3 regions of the Ruminococcus sp. 1001713B170207_170306_F1 genome follow, and region 2 is predicted to be linked to each of the others. Evidence: riboswitches for the same ligand, from Rfam matches in the RefSeq annotation. Region 2 holds a riboswitch; each other region holds the start of a gene.

Evidence for each region. A riboswitch is a leader RNA that binds a small molecule or an ion and turns the genes downstream of it on or off. The one in region 2 is predicted to bind cobalamin.
Region 1: linked by a shared signal. The riboswitch ahead of I4V84_RS08060 (cysteine-rich small domain-containing protein) and the one ahead of I4V84_RS08940 (ABC transporter substrate-binding protein) in region 2 are both predicted to bind cobalamin.
Region 3: linked by a shared signal. The riboswitch ahead of I4V84_RS07150 (sirohydrochlorin cobaltochelatase) and the one ahead of I4V84_RS08940 (ABC transporter substrate-binding protein) in region 2 are both predicted to bind cobalamin.

What each region holds. Positions count from the first base shown of each region.
Region 1 is NZ_JADPEX010000010.1:28,513-31,790, reverse strand. Features, by position in the region: gene I4V84_RS08070 (BMC domain-containing protein) at 1-269, opposite strand, end outside; gene I4V84_RS08065 (phosphatase) at 549-1,262, shown strand; gene I4V84_RS08060 (cysteine-rich small domain-containing protein) at 1,386-1,694, opposite strand; cobalamin riboswitch at 2,155-2,343, opposite strand; gene I4V84_RS08055 (GDSL-type esterase/lipase family protein) at 2,435-3,278, opposite strand, start outside.
Region 2 is NZ_JADPEX010000012.1:24,879-28,156, reverse strand. Features, by position in the region: gene I4V84_RS08945 (iron ABC transporter permease) at 1-406, opposite strand, end outside; gene I4V84_RS08940 (ABC transporter substrate-binding protein) at 408-1,400, opposite strand; cobalamin riboswitch at 1,518-1,715, opposite strand; gene I4V84_RS08935 (inositol monophosphatase family protein) at 2,042-2,818, shown strand; gene I4V84_RS08930 (TIGR04100 family radical SAM protein) at 3,006-3,278, opposite strand, start outside.
Region 3 is NZ_JADPEX010000008.1:82,808-86,085, forward strand. Features, by position in the region: gene I4V84_RS07140 (heavy metal translocating P-type ATPase) at 1-694, opposite strand, end outside; gene I4V84_RS07145 (metal-sensing transcriptional repressor) at 794-1,177, opposite strand; partial or broken gene I4V84_RS20400 (DUF6783 domain-containing protein) at 1,339-1,449, opposite strand; partial or broken gene I4V84_RS20405 (DUF6783 domain-containing protein) at 1,426-1,527, shown strand; cobalamin riboswitch at 1,599-1,775, shown strand; gene I4V84_RS07150 (sirohydrochlorin cobaltochelatase) at 1,979-3,278, shown strand, end outside.

The DNA of each region.
Region 1 (3,278 bases), on a different contig from region 2:
CTTCCGCTGAAACGATCAACAAACCCCAGTTCAACGCCAGATGATTTCATCGCAATATCTGCCATAATGATAGCAGTTTCTGCCGGACTTACAGTCATGATCCCAATGGCCGCTCTTGAGTAATCCAGAGATGGATCAAGACCCAGCTTGGTGTAAAGAATCTTATCCGGATTGGCAATGATATGTGCCAGGGAAATCTGCTTGCCTGGCACAAGCTCCTGTACGATTCTCTGTTTCATTTCCGGAGACATATTATCTGTGTATCCCATTTTCTCCTCCTGAATAAAGAGTTTTTATAATCTGATTTGATTATACCTTTCTGATTTCCAAGTGTCAACAAAAAGCAACATTTCCTGGCATGTTATATGTGGTTTTTCTTGTAGTACAATGTTGTTTTTATTTGTTTTCTCTGTTTTTTCTTATTTATGATTGACATGTTTTTTTCCCTCTGGCATACTAAAGTTAACTGTAAATGGCTTTTCAAAACACTTTTATAGTGAAATTACCAGCTGCATATATTCACGTAATCTTGACTAGGAGATGATTTTATGTATCTTTCTGATATACACACACATTCCATTGCCAGCGGACACGGCACAACCTGCACCATCAGCGACATGGCAAAGGCTGCTTCTCAAAAAGGGCTGAAGCTTCTTGGAATCACAGACCACGGACCAGCCACTCTGGCTGCCGGAACTTCTTCTTATTTCCGAAGCCTGATCTATTCGCCCAGGAAGCGTTTCGATGTGGAATTATTATATGGAATTGAACTGAACATTCTGGATACCGATGGAAAAACAGATCTGCCACAGGAGCTTCTTGATAAGCTGGACTACGCAATCGCCAGCATGCATTATCAGAATTTCCGGCCAAAGACCAGGGAAGAAAATACTGCTGCTTTTCTGAACGTAATGAAGAATCCGGTTATAAAGATCCTGGGACACATTGATAATCCCCAGTATGACATAGATTACGACGCAGTTGTAAAGGCTGCCGGTGAAAACGGTGTTCTCCTTGAGATCAACGAAGCTTCCCTGGCACCTTACGGATATCGGGGCGATACCCATGCCAACTGCGCGCAGATCCTGTCCTGCTGCCGGAAGTATCTGGTTCCAATCGTGCTTTCCAGTGACAGTCATGGAACAGAGCATATTGGAGACTTCACTTATGCCGCTGATTTCGTTCATAATGCTATGTTTCCAGAGGGTCTGATTCTCAACAACCAGATTCCGAAATTAAAGATGCTGTTAAGCATACGATAAAAAGGATCCAGCTTGCAGAATTCCAATGGAATTTTGCGTTGCGCAAAAACTCTCCGAGAAATATAAATACGTAAGCTTAACTTCGTATATATTCCGGAGAGTTTTTTATACTTATTTCTTTGATTACTCATTTTCATTTTTATGATCTGCTTCTCTTACTTTCTGCATCATCGCAGCAAGTTCCTGATATTTTCCTGTCACATAACCGTAGTTTTTCTTCTTATGAGGTAGCTGACAATTCGTACAATCTTTAAATCCCTTCTCATTATATTTGAAATTTCCGCCGCATTTTTCTCCAAGGGCATAAAGCGGGCAATAGCAGAACAGACAGTTAAAGTTCTCTGGATCAGCTCCTTTATGGCATGGAAAATACTCACATTTCTTATGGCTGAAATAAGCGTATTCTTTGTCTTCCCAATATTTTTTCTCCATATTTCTCTCCTTATCTCATACAACTCAAAACAAAATATTCTTTATATTCTATTTCGTAATGCACAAAAATCAAATGATAAAAATGACTCCCGCTTACAGGAATAGAATATTGCCAGAGCGTGTTTAAAAAAGGCTTTCTGTAAGATGTGCGTCACACCCTGCAGGAGATTACGAGAATAATTCTACAAACAGGCTCAGGAAAAGTGTAAAAAAAATACCGCATATGCGGCTTCTGAATCATCATTATTTAAGAGGGAGCGATGCTACTCCGGGGTAGAATATGATCCGTTCATATATACGCGGAGGGAACGGTTTCATCCGAAGTAGTATCGCCTGCCATTTAATCTGTATAATTCTTCTGAACAGGCGATCATTCCATAAAAAATGTCCACTCACAAAAGCGGACAACATCTCAGGGCTGCGGATTCCCCAAAACTGGTTGTTACACTTTCATCGGAAGTTTAACCTCGCCATACCAAGCAGGTTTCCTGGCTCCAGAATCATCACTTCCTCTCTCCTTCTCATGCGTAAGCACAATGGACTATGAGATTCGCTCCTCTGTTACAGTGACCGGATCGCTCAGGTTTCTCACCTGATTCCCTCTTTCTGCCAGCTTATAGCTGTCAGCACTTAATATGTTCACTATGGAATTATACTGACATCATATTACCACCGGTCACTGTCTTTGTCAACCATTTGAAAGGATTTTTTGTTATTTTTTTATCAACCTGATGGTGCTGTCACGGCGTGAACAGCAGCGTCAGCTTCTCCAGAATCTTCTCCATCAGGATTTTCGCTGTTTTTTCATGAGATCTGTGCCCAGGGTGCTGCCTTGATCCAAATTCTCCTTCCTGTGTATCCGGAAGCTTCACAAATTCCACGCGCTCATCCCCTGTTTTTCTTTTATAATTCCCCACTGCTTTCTCAAGCGTAGGCAAAATCTCAGCTCCAAGCATTCCATAACACCACAGAATATAGCTTTCTGGATTACATACGCGCAGTTTTCTCAAAAAGTCTTCCACAGCCTTTCCAACTCTGTCCATATTCTTCGTGCCGCTGCTGTCGTTTGTCCCCAGATTCACTACGATCACATCAGGCTGAAACTTCTGGAAATCCCATTTTTCCATAGCACCCAGTTGTTTGTTTCTTTCTCCATTTAAAAGACCGCACACCTGCTCATAATATAGCGGGATTGCCTGCTGCTCATTGCCTTCCCAGGAACAGAAAACGCCCCAGCCGCTCTGACTGATGCAATTGTACACCGCGCCCAGTTCTTTTGCTGCCATATATGCATAATTATCCACGGCATTGAAGCAAAAGGAATTCCATGTCATTTCTTCTCCTGCACCGCTGCCGCCCTCACCAGAGGTAATGCTGTCCCCTATTACCTCCAATCTGAGCTTTGGTGTTTCAAGAGGTAAAAACTCACCGTCAGTTTCAACCTCCAGAAGCTGAAGCAATGTTTTTTCATCTGTGGGAAACGCAGGGGTATCACGAAGAAGCTTTACATTTCTTACCTTATCCCTTTCCATATTACGGAAAAGACAGATTTCCTGTTCTCCCTTATTTACTATAAGCCGTTGG
Region 2 (3,278 bases):
ATACGGCTCCAACTCCAAGAAAGATTGCCACTGTTGCACCAAGAGATGCACCAGAGGAAATACCCAGAATATACGGATCTGCAATCGGATTTTTCACAATGGCCTGCATTACCACACCTGCAACTGCCAGACCCATGCCAACGGCTGTTGCAAGAAGAATACGGGGAAGGCGGATAAACCATACAATATCGGACATGGCTCCTACACCATAAACCTCCGGATCCCCGATTCCAAATAATTTATACAGAATAACACTATACACATCTTTCACGGAAAGATCTACAGAACCAATGGTAACTGCAGTCAGAATGGATATCACCAGAAACACAGCCAGTAATATCACCGCCAGCACATAAATCGGCTTTCCATGAAAAATTCCATTTTTAAAATCCGGTTTTCTTTTCATTTTATTCGTACAGATCCGGATATAATGCTTTTGCAAATGTCATAATTCCATCATAGGTTCTGACACCGCTGCAGTATACCTCGTTCAGGTTTACAGAGAATACTTTGTTGTTCTTAACTGCAGAAAGGCTTGCATATGCAGGGTTATCTGTAATATCAGCGATTGCCTCATCAGCTGTCATAAATCCATCATAGTTGATCATGAATAATACATCCGGATCAGCTGCAATCAGATCCTCTGCACCAACGTTTTCAGAGTTCTCTGCACCAAGCTTCAGCTCTGCACCAAGTGTCTCCGGAATATTTCCGCCAAGTGTCTCTGTTCCATATACACGGAAGGAATCTCCCTCATCCTCAAGAACTGCTACAGATAACGGGTCTGTTCCTTCTACATGCTCTTTTACTTTATCAATCTCACCCTTCATCTGATCAACGATTTCTTCTGCCTTGTCTTCGCAATCAAAGATCTTGCCAAGGTTCAGGATATCCTCATATTCGTCTTCAATTGTACGTGGGAACTCAGAAGCCGGTCCCTTTGCAGCACTGTTCAGGGACATGTATGTATTTACATCTCTCTCCTGCCAGAAGCTTACATCAGAAAGCCAGTCATCACTGAAAGAAGAATACCATGCCGCAATAAAATCAGGCTCCATTGCAACAACTTCCTCTTTGGATGGCTTGGTATCCATATACTGAATCTTGTCAAATTCATCTTTTAAATCCTCACGCACATCACCGTCCAGACCGCAAGCAGCTACGATCTTATCACCGAGACCAAGTGCCAGAAGCTCTTCGATATTGGAGTTTGCATATGCAAATACTTTCTCCGGAGCTTTCTCAAAAGTCATTTCAACCGGTTCGTTCTCATAATTGTAGGTTGTGATTGTTACGGGATAATGGCTGTCTCCATCCTCCGCAAATACAGTTGTTCCCATTCCCAGGCTGAGAATTCCTGCCAGACATAACATTCCTGCTGCTGTTTTCATGTTTTTCATGCTTTTTCTCCTTATTTTTTCTTTTGTTTTTTTGTTTTTAAAAGAAAAAAGTCCGCTTCCATGAAAAAGCGGGCATCACAAAAAAACATGATACGAAAGACAGCACTTTACACGGAAGTTTCTTTCTATGAACCAAGCAGGTTTCCTGGCTTACAGCTTAAATCCCCATTCCCTTCTCACATAAAAATGCAATGGATATGAATGTGGCATAACTGAATACAGTGACCGGATCGTTCAGGATTCTCACCTGATTCCCTCTTCTGAAAATAGTACAAATTTTATATATTTTTCAGCACTTGGCACATTTATTCTTTTAAGCAGAATTATTATAACTTACGCTTTAAATAAAGTAAAGATATTTCTTTAGCAATGTTTGACACAGCCAAAAAATATCTTAGCAAACCTGTCTCAAAGTATTGACAGATTGGTTCGTTCCAAGTAAAATATGTGTAATAGAACCCGCCACGCTTAGTCTTGTTTCGGCAAGAATGCGCAACCCGGCGGGACTTTTTATATCCAGAGGTGATCTTCGTTTTTTACAGCTTAATTTTTCATTTGCCCTTCCTTTCCGTTTATGGTAAATTTTCTCTGAATCATACAAATTGTTGAAATTTTTAACATGCGTTAGGAGGTATTTTTACATGAATAAAGAAAACCAAGCCAGAATCATAGAGCTGGTCAAACAGGCCAAACCCTTGATTCTCCAGGAAATGACTCACGAAAAGGTTACCGAAAAAGGGGCTGCCGATTACGTTACCAACGTAGATGTTGCCGTACAAAATTACCTGAAGGAAGCCCTTGAAAAAGAATTTCCTGAAATCCGGTTGATTGCCGAAGAGAAAGAGAACCTTGGACTGAATTCCCGGAAATCTTACTGGATTCTGGATCCCATTGACGGAACCACCAATTTAATCCGGGATTATCATTTAAGCGCAGTTTCTCTGGGACTTTATGAAAACGGGGAAATCACTTTCGGAGTGGTCTATAATCCCTTTACAGAGGAACTCTTCTACGGTGCCAAAGGAGAAGGTGCCTATCTGAACGGAACTCCTATCCATGCGTCCGACCAGCCGGAATTCAAAGATGCTGTGGTGTCTTTCGGCTCCTCTCCTTATGAAAAAAACAGGGCAAAGGACCTGTTCCCGGTATTTTACAATATTTTTATGAACTGTGCAGATTTCAGGCGCACCGGCTCTGCTGCCCTTGACCTTTGCTATGTAGCCTGCGGCAGACAACACGCTTATCTGGAACAAAATCTGAAGCCCTGGGATTACAGCGGGGCTACCGTTATTTTAAGAGAAGCAGGCGGTACCATCACGGACTGGGAAAATAAAGAGCCGCCTTATCTTGCGAATTCGGATATACTGGCCTGTGTACCCCAGTTCCGGGAAATTTTACAACACCTTATAAAAAAATAGGTCTGACCCAAGACCTGGCATTTCAAATGCTTTGCAAATGCAGAAAAATAACCTACAGATATCAAAAGACACCAATGCAGATTTTTCCATTTTTCATAAAATCTCATAGATAAATCCAGCGCACATTTGAAAGTGTCTCCAACTGATTTTATGATGCATCTGCATTGATGTCTTTTTTTCCTCAATTTTATTCCGCCGTATACTCCCGTACTCTCAGCGGAATTCCAAGCTTCTCTGCCACTTTACGGCTTTTCTCAACGTTTTCTTCCTCGATACAGTCTACAACCGTGAATTTCACATTTTCTGTATATTTTTTGCAATCCTGCGCAAATTTCAGCATGGCATCAAAGGCTTTCTCGCCGTAAGCCGGGCGTACCACTTCGTTGTAGGACTTGGCATCTGGCATATTTAAACTGATGGAAACAATATCAACTGCCTGACAGACCTCTTTCGCTATAGA
Region 3 (3,278 bases), on a different contig from region 2:
AGGCATCCGTGGTCTTGCCCTTGGAACGGGCTTCCAGCATTTTTCCAACGGTGATCAGGGTCAGGATCATAGCGGCAGATTCGAAATAGAATTCCATCATGTAGTGCATGACAAGTTCGGAATTGCCGTCAACCTGGGCTCTGGTCATGGCGAACAGGGCGTAGACACTCCATACAAAGGAGGCCATGGAGCCGAGAGCTACTAGGGTATCCATGTTCGGAGAGCGGTGCCACAGACTCCTGAAGCCACTGATGAAAAATTTCTGATTGATGACCATGACGATTCCTGCAAGAAGCAGCTGTACAAGTCCCATGGCGATATGGTTGCCATCAAACCAGGCTGGCAGCGGCCATCCCCACATCATGTGTCCCATGGAAAAGTACATCAGCACCAGAAGAAAACCTACTGAGGCAATAAGCCGTTTCCTGAGGAGTGGCGTTTCGTGATCTTCCAAGGCTTTCTCAGCATCGGAAACGGATTCCGTCTGACCGGAAGCACCCTTCAGGCTGCAGCCGTATCCGGCTTCTTCTACAGCTGAGACAATGGCAGAGGCTGAGGCAGTTCCTTCCACTCCCATGGAATTGGTAAGCAGGCTTACGGAGCAGGAAGTAACTCCCGGAACCTTGTTTACCGCTTTTTCCACACGGGCGCTGCAGGCTGCACAGCTCATGCCGGTGACGTTGTATTGTTCCATAATAAATTCCTCCTTCGAATACAGTGTTTCGATACCAACGGACTGCTCTGCGCATTCGTACCTCCGCAGGCAGGTACACATTCGGAATGCGCTGGTATCTCACTTCATTAGCTTCTGCAAAGTTGCAACCAGCTCATCAATGGTTTCGTCTTTACCATCACGGATATCTCTTGCCACACAGGTTCGGATATGATTGGCGAGAAGTTCCTTATTAAATGCATTCACAGCGGCATTTACAGCTGCTGACTGAATAAGAATATCGTTGCAGTAAGCGTCATTCTCCAGCATTCCTATAATCCCCCTTATCTGGCCTTCAATACGTTTCAGACGGTTTACCAGCTTCCTGCGCTCTGCTTCGGAACGATCGGTGTGCTTGGTACAACAGCAGGAACAGACCTTCTTGGTAGGTTCCTGGCTGGAAAGAGTTGCAGGATCGGCTGCGGTGTGGCTGCAGCAGGATTCGGATTTATAATCAGCTGTCATAGGCGGACTCCTTTCCTTATATACCCCTTAGGGGTATGTATTTGATGAAACCAATATATACCCTGGCGGGGTATTTGTCAATAAGTAATTCACAGAAAACCTGAGAATTGCGGCGCGAAACCATGCGAAAGCATGATTCCTGTGTATCGCGAAGCGTGTTGCTATGAACGGAGTGAATAGTAATCTGTTTGAAAAATTATTCCCGCAATCTGCACGCCCCACTTTGCGGTATATTTTGCCCGAATTCAGTTGCCGTAGCCCGCTACGGCGCCCTCATCAGGACAAAATCTCCCACAAATTGTGACGCACATCTTGCAGAAAGCCTTTTTCAAACATACTTTAGTTCATAAAAAATACATAAAAAGTTCATAAAAAATATATAATAATATGGTACATATTAAATATCCGAGTCGAATATGTATAATGGTTATAGCGCGAAGGTTGCATCATGAACATGATGCGCAAAAGAGAATCCGGTGAGAGTCCGGAACGATGCCGTCACTGTGTAAGGGAACTGCTTCAGAGCCCACTGGGAAACCGGGAAGGGGGAGCAGTGTTGACCGAAGTCAGGAGAACTGCCTTGGCGTGGAATCTTAGGTCTGCGGTACACAGAACCTGTATTCTCATAACGATACATGAATATTTCCTGAATGTTTTTTGGAAGAAAAGTGTGTATATGAGAATGTGTGCAGTCGCAGAAAATGCGGCTGTTTTTATGCAATGGGAGATTGGTGATAGATTTCCCATGGGATTCTTTATACGTGATTCTATCCGGAAATACAAAAAAAAGAGGAAAAAGAAATGAAAAGAAAATCTTTATTAGCAATCCTTCTTGCAGCTTCTATGGCAGCAAGCATGACAGCAGCAACAGCAACTGTTGCATTTGCAGAGACAGAGGAAGCAGCAGAGGAGACAACAGACGATGCTGAGACAGCTGATGATGCTGAGGCAGCTGACGATGCTGAAGCAGCTGATGATGCTGAGACAACAGACGATGCAGAAGCAGCTGATGACACTGCAGATGCAGATAAGGAAGCGGCTGATAAAGTAGCAGCACTTATCGATGCTATTTATGTTCAGGAGAGAACAGATGATACAGATGAGCAGTGCAAGGAAGCTAAAGAAGCATGGGATGCCCTTACAGATGCTCAGAAAGAGCTTGTAGAGGGAGAAGAGGCAAGTCCAGAGTATTTCGGACGTGACACAGGTGATGCTTCCAAGGATGATCCGCGTAATCAGGACGAGATCGGTGAGAATGAGCTTCTTGTAGTAAGCTTTGGTACTTCCTTTAACGACAGCCGTGCAGAGGATATCAAAGGAATCGAGGATGCTCTTGCAGAAGCATTCCCGGATTGGTCTGTAAGAAGAGCATTTACCGCTCAGATCATTATCAACCATGTACAGGCAAGAGATGATGAGAAGATTGATAACATGCAGCAGGCACTTGACCGTGCAGTAGCAAACGGTGTTAAGAATCTTGTAGTTCAGCCTACACATCTTATGCATGGTGCTGAGTACGATGAGATGGTAGAAGCTATTGATGCTTACAAAGATAAATTTGAATCTGTAGCAATCGCTGAACCAATGCTTGGTGAGGTTGGCGATGACGCTACCGTTATCAACGATGACAAAGCTGCTGTTGCTCAGGCAATCACAGATGAAGCTGTAAAAGAAGCTGGATATGACAGCATGGAAGCAGCTGCAGAAGATGGAACCGCATTTGTATTCATGGGACATGGTACTTCCCATACAGCAAACGTTACATATGATCAGATGCAGACCCAGATGGAGAAACTTGAATTCACAAACGCATTCATCGGTACTGTAGAAGGTGAGCCAGAGGATACAGCTTGTGATGAAGTTATCAATAAAGTAAAAGATGCCGGATTCAAGAAAGTAATCCTTCGTCCGCTTATGGTTGTTGCTGGTGACCATGCAAACAATGATATGGCTGGTGATGATGATGACTCCTGGAAGAGCATGTTCGAGGCTTCTGGAGATTTCGATGAGATTGACTGCCAGATCGAAGGTCTTGGAAGAATTGACGCTGTTGAGCAGCTTTATGTAGCTCATACTCAGGCAGCTATTGATTCCATCGCGA